One region of the Dermacoccus sp. Tok2021 genome, then DNA from elsewhere that is predicted to be linked to it. Evidence: riboswitches for the same ligand, from Rfam matches in the RefSeq annotation. Region 1 holds a riboswitch; the other holds the start of a gene.
What was found. A riboswitch is a leader RNA that binds a small molecule or an ion and turns the genes downstream of it on or off. The one in region 1 is predicted to bind cyclic di-AMP.
Positions count from the first base shown of each region.

Region 2: it holds a riboswitch for cyclic di-AMP, as region 1 does, so the genes downstream of both, K9D12_RS01635 (C40 family peptidase) here and K9D12_RS00355 (transglycosylase family protein) in region 1, are expected to answer to the same signal.

Region 1 covers NZ_JAGTHU010000001.1:75,621-79,824, reverse strand. The annotation lists gene K9D12_RS00365 (serine/threonine-protein kinase) at 1-125, shown strand, start outside; gene K9D12_RS00360 (threonine/serine exporter ThrE family protein) at 212-1,765, shown strand; cyclic di-AMP (ydaO/yuaA leader) riboswitch at 1,969-2,140, shown strand; gene K9D12_RS00355 (transglycosylase family protein) at 2,149-2,871, shown strand; tRNA gene K9D12_RS00350 (tRNA-Thr) at 3,076-3,148, shown strand; gene K9D12_RS00345 (hypothetical protein) at 3,276-3,590, shown strand; gene K9D12_RS00340 (phosphatase PAP2 family protein) at 3,703-4,204, shown strand, end outside.
Region 2 covers NZ_JAGTHU010000001.1:344,290-348,493, forward strand. The annotation lists gene K9D12_RS01625 (ABC-F family ATP-binding cassette domain-containing protein) at 1-271, opposite strand, end outside; gene K9D12_RS01630 (neutral zinc metallopeptidase) at 436-1,404, shown strand; cyclic di-AMP (ydaO/yuaA leader) riboswitch at 1,518-1,705, shown strand; gene K9D12_RS01635 (C40 family peptidase) at 1,710-2,183, shown strand; gene K9D12_RS01640 (metal-sulfur cluster assembly factor) at 2,413-2,808, opposite strand; gene sufU (Fe-S cluster assembly sulfur transfer protein SufU) at 2,805-3,287, opposite strand; gene K9D12_RS01650 (cysteine desulfurase) at 3,289-4,204, opposite strand, start outside.

The DNA.
Region 1 (4,204 bases):
GTCTCGGCCTGTTCATGCTCGTCGGCTCGTTCATGCAAGGCGGCGACATCTCCTGGGTTCCGCTCACCGGCGGCATCACCGATCCGCTCGCGGAGTACCTGCCGGCGTCCGGCCTCGGCAACTGATCCGTTGACGCTTCGGGCCCCGTTCCACAGCCCACCCACAGCGCGGGCCCACGGTCGGTCGAGGCCCACGAACTATTCTTCGAGGCATGGCGCAGTACGGACGGGATCAGTCGAGCACGGGGCCCAACCCCTCGAGTGACTCGTCCAGCACGCCGACCCCGGGGTTGCCGCCACGGATGCGCTTCCTGCGCAGCGAGCCGGTCACCGAGCCGCTGCCCATCGCCGACGCGCTCAAGCGCACGCCCTATCGCGACCCGAACGTCATGGGCGGGCCGGACGACGACACCGAGCAGCAGAAGGCGCTCGACATCGCCGCCCGTGTGGGCGAGTTGCTTCTCCGCTGTGGCGCGAGCACGCGTGACGTCGAGGCGAGCGTCGTCGCCGTCGCGGCGTCCGCGGGCCTGCGCCGCCTCGAGGTCGACATCACGAACCAGTCCTTGTTGTTGCAGAGCCCGTCGACGAACGGCCGTCAGCCCCTCACGATGTTGCGTGTCGTGCGCTCCTCGACGCGCGACTTCTCTCGGCTCATGGCCGTGCACCAGTTCGTCGAGTCGCTCGTGTCCGGTGGCCTGGATCTCGACGAGGCGACGAAGGAACTGAAGCGCATCCAGAGGATGCCGCGCCTCTACCCGCGGTGGGTCGTCTCGGTAGCCTTCGGTGGTCTCGCGGCATCCGTCGCGACGATCCTCGGCGGCGGGTGGATGGCCGTCGTCGTCGCCTTGGTCTCGGCCGTGCTCGTCGACCGCGTGGGCCGCCGCCTGAGCAACGCCGGCGTTCCCGCGTTCTACGGCGCCGCCGCCGGCGGTCTCATCTCGACGGCGCTCGCGTGGTTCGCGTACATGTCGCACCAAAGCCGCGTCGTGGGGGAGTTCGTCGCCCACAACCTGCCCGGCACGATGTCGACGGCCGACTTCGCGTACGCGATCTCCGGCGGCATCGTGGCGCTCCTGCCCGGTCGTCAGATGGCGTCCGCGGTCGAGGACGCGGTGACGGGTTATCCCGTGACGGCGTCGGGGCGTGTGCTCACCGTCATCCTCGACTGCGCGGGCATCACGGTCGGTGTCGGTGCCGGCCTGGCGCTGACACTGAACCTCGACCGGGCGCTCGACCTCAGCCTCCAATCGCCCGGCTCCCTGCGCTTCGACATGCCGCCCACGGCCCTGCTCCTGCAGGTGGCGTGCGGTGCCATCGGTGCGGCGTGTGCCGCCGTCACGATGCGCTCCCGCGTGCGGATGCTCCTGCCGACAGCTGCGGCGGGAGCCCTCGGCGTCGTCGGGGTTGCGCTGTTGACGCGTTATGTCGGGATCGGGGCGACGACGGCCACGGCGGTCGCTGCCGTCAGCGTCGGGTTCTCCGCGCGGCTCGTGGCGCTGCGCCTCGGTGCGCCCGCCCTCGTCATCGTCATGCCGGCGGTCTCGCCGCTGCTGCCGGGCCTGCGGATCTTCCGGGGCATGTACGAGTCGGTCTCCGGGTCGGTCATCGGCGCCACCAAGGTGGCCCAGTCCGGCGTGGGTGTGACGACGATGCTCGGCGCCGTCGGAGTGGCCCTCGCGATCAGCACCGGACTGGTGCTCGGCGACGTGCTCTCGGCCCCGCTCGACAAGCCGCTGGTACGCCGTCGACGAGCCCGCCGGCGCTGACATCACCGATTTTGTGTGATCTGCATCACATTTCAGGCCCGAAAGGCCTGATCTGTCAAGAAGTTACCGCGACCTGATTGTTACGCAGGTCTCTCGTCCCGTAACGTTCCCTTCGCTGTGCACGATGTATTTCTCGTGTCGTCACGGCGACATGAGAACTCAACACAACCACTTATTCAGTGGGCGGTGCACACGCCAAACCTCGTCTGGCACCGCCGTTTCACCCGCAGATCGCGGGCTGAAGACGAGGGTGGGGGACCCACTTCCGACGCTCGCCGCACGGTGAGCGTCTCGGGGTGAAGCCGGTCCTCGCCGGCCGGGCACCTGACTGCCCGAACCCGACAGCTCACCTCACAGGCGTACGTCAGGAAAGGACACTCTCCATGGGTTACACCCCCAAGCACGTCGCTGCTTCCGAAAGCACCACCGGCCGCAAGGTCGCCGGCGTGGCTCTCGCCGGTGCCGCCACCGTCGGTGCCGGTCTCACCCAGGCCTCCTCGGCCTCCGCCGCCTCGGTCTGGGACCGCGTCGCTCACTGTGAGTCGACGGGCAACTGGCACATCAACACGGGTAACGGCTTCTACGGCGGCCTCCAGTTCACGCAGCAGACGTGGCGTGGCTTCGGCGGCGGTCAGTACGCCTCGTCCGCTCACCTCGCCACACGCGAGCAGCAGATTGCGATCGCCCAGAAGGTACTGCGCGTGCAGGGCCCCGGCGCATGGCCGGTCTGCTCGGTTCGCGCCGGTCTGACCCGCGCCAACGGTGGCGCTGCTGCCGCTGCCCCGGTTTCGCGCGCCGCCGCCCGTCCGGCCGTGAAGTACTCGGCCCCGGCCGCGTCGCAGGGCGGCAAGCTCGCCGTCGACGGTGTTCTCGGCCCGCGCACGGCCCGTGAGCTCCAGGCCTGGGTCGGCACGTTCCGCGACGGTGTCGTCGGCGTCCAGACGAAGAAGGCCCTGCAGCGCAAGGTCGGCGTGTATGCCGACGGCATCGTCGGCCCGCGCACCGTTGCTGCGCTCCAGACGAAGGTCGGCATCTCGCGCGACGGCGCCAGCTACCTCAACGCCCGCACGGTTCGCGCTCTGCAGGCTTACCTGAACAACCACTGATCGGTTGATCCAGGGCTGACGGGCCCCGCCGCTTTCGAGCGGCGGGGCCTGTCGGCGTTTCCTGATGCAGATCTGTCGATCTGGCCGCGATGTTTCGTCACCGGGACCACCGAATTGCACTGGAGAGCGGGCCTGGTCGTGGCCTGGCGGGCGGGCCCCGTGCAGGTTCGGTAGGATCGCGTGGTCGCCCGGCACGGGCGGCGTGCTGGAGTGGCGCAATTGGTAGCGCACCTGTCTTGTAAACAGGTGGTTGTGGGTTCGAGTCCCATCTCCAGCTCTGTGAATTCCGCTCGCAGTGTGCCCATCGGTGTGCCCATGTCCGCGAGATCCTCCGGGTGACGCGTGCCTTCTGGTGAGCTGGGGGCGTCAAGGCACGGTTCAGACTCGTTTCCTACGATGTCGTCATGAACCTCAAGCCCGCAGCAGACGTCCAGACCGCACCCCTCGCAGCGCTCGGCCTCCTCGGGGGCTACGTCACCGCCCGCGAGACGCAGATCCGCCCGCTCGGTGGCGTGGTCCTCGCCCTCGCCGGTGCTTACGCCGGACGCACCTGGGTCGCCAAGGCCGGTGCCGCCAAGGCCGCCGCCCTCGGCGCCGTGTACCTCGGCGGTTTCGGTGCGTCCCACCCCCTCGCCAAGAAGGTTGGCGCCTGGCCGTCCGTCCTCGGTGTTGCGGCGGCCTCCGCCGCTGCGTCGTACGCCCTCGTCGACCGCAGCTGATACCCGTGCGCACGCGCCGCCCGCACCGTCTGTTGACGCGATGCGGGCGGCTCGTCGTGACCCTGCCCGATAGACTCGGGCGATCCGTTCTCCGGCACGAGGAGGTGCCCACGTGAGTGCCGAGCGCCCCTCGTCGGAGGCATCCGCCTCCCCCCGCGAGCGCATCGGGGCCTCGGACGACGAACTGCTCGGCGAGGACACCGCCGCACCGCCACGCTGGGTGCGCAACCTCGCGAAGCCCGTCGGTGGGCGTCCTGCGCTGCTGCTCGAGCTGTTCATCTTCTGGATGTTCTTCCAGTACTTCAGCTACGCGCAGGAGCACATCCGCGGAGGCCCGATCGAGTCCGTGCGCCACGCGCACGAACTGTTCGATCTGGAGAAGACGCTCCACATCGACGTCGAACTCTGGCTCAACGCCGGCCTCGCCGCCGTGCCGCCGCTCGCCATCGCCGCGGGCTACTACTACGGCATGGTGCTCGCCACCGTGCCCATCACCCTGGCGCTCGTCTGGTGGTTCAACCCCCAGGGCTTCCGAAGACTGCGCAGACTTCTCATCGCGACGACGCTGCCCAGCCTGCTCGTCTTCTGGCTCCTGCCCATGGCGCCGCCGCGCT
Region 2 (4,204 bases), 270 kb from region 1:
CGAGGCCGCGCGCGGACAGGATACGGTCGCGCGCGAGGACATCGAGGTCACCGGTGCGGGGATCCTGCGGCAGGTATCCCACTGCCCCGGAGCTGACCACCTTGCCGGCAGCGGGCAGACCCTCACCGGCGAGCACCTTCGTCAGGGTGGTCTTACCGGCACCGTTGCGCCCGACGAGTCCGACACGGTCACCGGCGGCCACCCGGAACGTGGCGCTCTCGAGCAGGATGCGCGAGCCGGCGCGCAGTTCGATGCCTTCGGCGGTGATCACAGGGCAGGGCTCCTCGAAAGAACGGTGAAGGGGTGTACGGCTCCGACACGCCGGACGGGAGCGCTCTGCTCGCGTGACATACGGCGAGGCGCGTGAAGCCCCAGTAGTCTACGAGAGATGAATCGGGGTGGACGACGCCGTCCGCCTTCACAACGGAGGTTCTCTTGACGTTCAACGACAACGCGCAGCTGGACACGTCGCAGGTCGAATCCGGTGGTTCCGGAGGCTTCGGCGGTGGCCGCGGCGGGATGGGCGGAGGTACGGCCGTCGGCGGTATCGGCGGTCTCATCCTCATGCTCATCTTTGCGTTCTTCGGCATCGACATCACCGGCAGCGGTGGCGGGAGCAGCTACCCCGGCGGCGCGAGCGGCCTCAACCAGTACAGCCAGGACACGCAGGACGTCTCCGGCTCGAACGACCGGGTCTCCCAGCAGATCCAGGCCTGCAAGACGGGTGCTGACGCCAACGAGGACGACACCTGCCGCGTGATCGGAACGGTCAATGCCGTTCAGGCCTACTGGGACCAGGCGCTCCCGGACTTCACCGGCGGTCGCACCGAGTACGAGTACGCGCCCACCAAGCTCTACAGCGGCCAGACGTCCTCCGGTTGCGGCACCGCGAGCTCGCAGATGGGGCCGTTCTACTGCCCGAACGACCGGAAGGTCTACATCGACACGAGCTTCTTCCAGGAGCTGTCGAGCACCTACGGCGCCGACGGCGGCAACCTCGCTCAGATGTACGTCGTCGCGCACGAGTACGGCCACCACATCCAGGACCTTCTCGGCGCCCTGGGTCGCGCCCAGCAGGACCCGAAGGGGCCCGAGTCCGGATCGGTCCGCCTCGAGCTGCAGGCCGACTGCTACGCCGGCATCTGGGTCAACCACGCCACCGAGGCCAAGGACAAGAACGGCAACACCCTCCTCAAGACCGTGACCGAGTCCGACATCAAGTCGGCGCTGTCCGCCGCATCCGCGGTCGGTGACGACCGCATCCAGCAGAAGGCCCAGGGCCGGGTGACGCCGGAGTCGTGGACGCACGGTTCGTCGCAGCAGCGTCAGAAGTGGTTCCTCACCGGTTTCCAGAGCGGTGAACTCAACTCCTGCGACACGTTCAACGCACAGGATCTGGGCTGAAAAACGCCGGAAAACCGCGAAGATGTGGTTCTCCTGACAAGTTGATGAACGCTCGATTTGTGTCGCTCGTGATCAGTCTGTAATCTTGCAGGGTCGCACCGAAACGGTGCGGCCCTGCTTCGTCGCTGAGTCCCGTCACGAAGGTCAGGTAAAACTTCGCATCACGCGGAGCGACGGGAACGGTGCACCCAGCATCCGGGCCACTTCGGTGGTTCTTGGGGTAAAGCTCACTTCGGTGGGCCGAGAATCTAGGATCTCGAACCCGACAGGTCATGCCTCGTAAGCGCTCCTGGAAATGAATCGACATGAAGAACATGTCCCGCCGCTCCTTCATGGCCAACACCTCCAAGGTTGCCGTCGGCACGGCTCTGGCCTCCTCCGCTCTCGGCGCCGTCTCGGTTGCCAGCGCCTCGAACGCCAGCGCCGTCACGGCCGCGTCCGCGCGCCGCGCCGTGGCCAAGGCCTCGAGCCGTCGTGGTGCGCCCTACGTGTACGGCGCTTCCGGCCCGTGGCGCTTCGACTGCTCGGGTCTGACGAGCTGGTCCTACCGCCAGGTCGGCCGCTACCTGCCGCGTACGGCCAACCAGCAGTACCGCTCCTCCTACCGCGTTTCCCGCGCGTACGCCCGTCCGGGCGACCTGGCGTTCCTCACCTCTGGTGGTTACGCCTACCACACGGGTATCTACGCCGGTAACGGCATGGTGTGGCACGCTATGCGTCCGGGTACGCGCGTGTCGCTCTCGCGCGCCGGTGCCAGCTACCGCTTCGGTCGCGTCTGATCCGCGAGCCTCTGCGACGTTTCGAAACGGCCCCTCGTCCTCCGGGACGAGGGGCCGTTTCGCGTCTCTCCACTGTGGGCAATCGACCGGCTTCCACACGGGTTGCGTTTTCTCGCGGACGTCACGCGAGATAACGACACGACGAAGGCCCTCACCACAGTGGTGAGTGCCTTCGTCGTCAGGGTCGACGCGACTCAGGAGGACCGGAGCCGCTTTCGCCCACCTCTTGTCAGACGTTGAAGCCGAGCGCGCGAAGTTGCTCGCGGCCGTCGTCGGTGATCTTGTCCGGGCCCCACGGCGGCATCCACACCCAGTTGAGCGTGTGGCCCGTGACGACATCAAGCAGGGACGTGGCGACCTGCTCCTCGATGACGTCCGTGAGCGGGCAGGCCGCAGACGTCAGCGTCATGTCGATGACGGCGTGCTTGCTCTCGTCGACGGTGATGCCGTAGACGAGGCCGAGGTCGACGACGTTGATGCCGAGCTCGGGGTCGACGACGTCACGCAGGGCCTCCTTGACCTCCTCGACCTCGACGCCGGAGTCGCTGACTCCCTGCGCCTGGGCGCGCTCGGGCGCCTCGGCCTCGTTGGCGGTCACGTCGGCGGTGATCTCGTTGTCGGTCATGCCTTGGTCTCCTCCGTGGTGGATGCGGCGCCCCCGGTCAGGTCGAGACCGAGTTTGCCGAGCGAGTCCTGCAGTGCGGACCACGACAGCAGGGCGCACTTGACGCGCGCGGGGTACTTCGAGACTCCGGCGAGGGCGATGGCGTCGCCGATGACTTCCTCGTCACCGGCAGACTGGCCCTTGCTCGTGAGCATCGTGCGGGTGGCACCGAAGACCTCCTGGGCTTCACGCAGCGTGAGCCCGATGAGGTTCTCGGCAAGCATTGACGCCGACGCCACGGAGATCGAGCAACCGATCGAGTCGTAGCTGACGTCCTTGATGACGGCGTCGTCGCCCTCGCCTTCGACGTCGACACGCAGGGTGATCTCGTCACCGCAGGAGGTGTTGACGTGGTGGCTCTCGGCGCCGAACGGCTCGCGCAGGCCCGCGTGCTGCGGGCGCTTGGAGTGCTCGAGAATGAGCTCCTGGTACAGATCCATCTCAGACCTCCAGACCGAAGATGTTCGGCACCCGGTCGAGCGCCGTGAGGAACGCCTCGACGTCGTCGGCCGTGGAGTAGACGTTGAAACTGACACGGCTGCTCGCCACGGCGCGAAGACGTCGGTGCAACGGCCACGCGCAGTGGTGACCGGTACGAATGGCAACACCGGCGTCGTCGAGAATCTGCCCGACGTCGTGCGGGTGCACCCCGTCGACGACGAACGCGACCGCACCGAGCCGGGCACCTGCGTCCTGGGGGCCGAGCACGCTGACCCAGGGACGCTCGGCGAGGCCGTCGAGCGTGAGTTGGATCAGATCCTGCTCGTGACGCAGCACGTTGTCCATGCCGAGCGCCTCGAGGTAGTCGCACGCGGCGGCGAGACCGACGGCCTGGGCGGCGTTCGGCGTGCCCGCCTCGAAGCGCTGGGGCGGGGGCGCGAACGTCGTGCCTTCGAGCTTCACGATCTCGATCATCGATCCGCCGGTGAGGAACGGAGGCATCGCCTCGAGGAGTTCGTGTTTGCCCCACAGCACACCGATGCCGGTGGGACCGAGCATCTTGTGGCCGGAGAAGGCGAGGAAGTCGACATCGAGCTGTGCCACGTCGACGGGCATGTGCGGCACCGACTGGCACGCGTCGAGAACGACGAGTGCCCCGGCCTCGCGAGCGATCGTTGCGAGGTCATTGACGGGGTTGATCGTGCCCAGCACGTTGGAGACGTGGGTGAAGGCGACGACCTTGGCCCGCTCGGTGATGACCTCACGCGCCGAATCGAGGTCGACGAAACCGTCGTCGGTGATCTCGATCCAACGGAACGTGGCGCCGGTACGACGTGCGAGTTCCTGCCACGGCACGAGGTTAGCGTGGTGCTCCATCGCCGTGACGACGATCTCGTCACCGGGGCCCAGCGCGAAC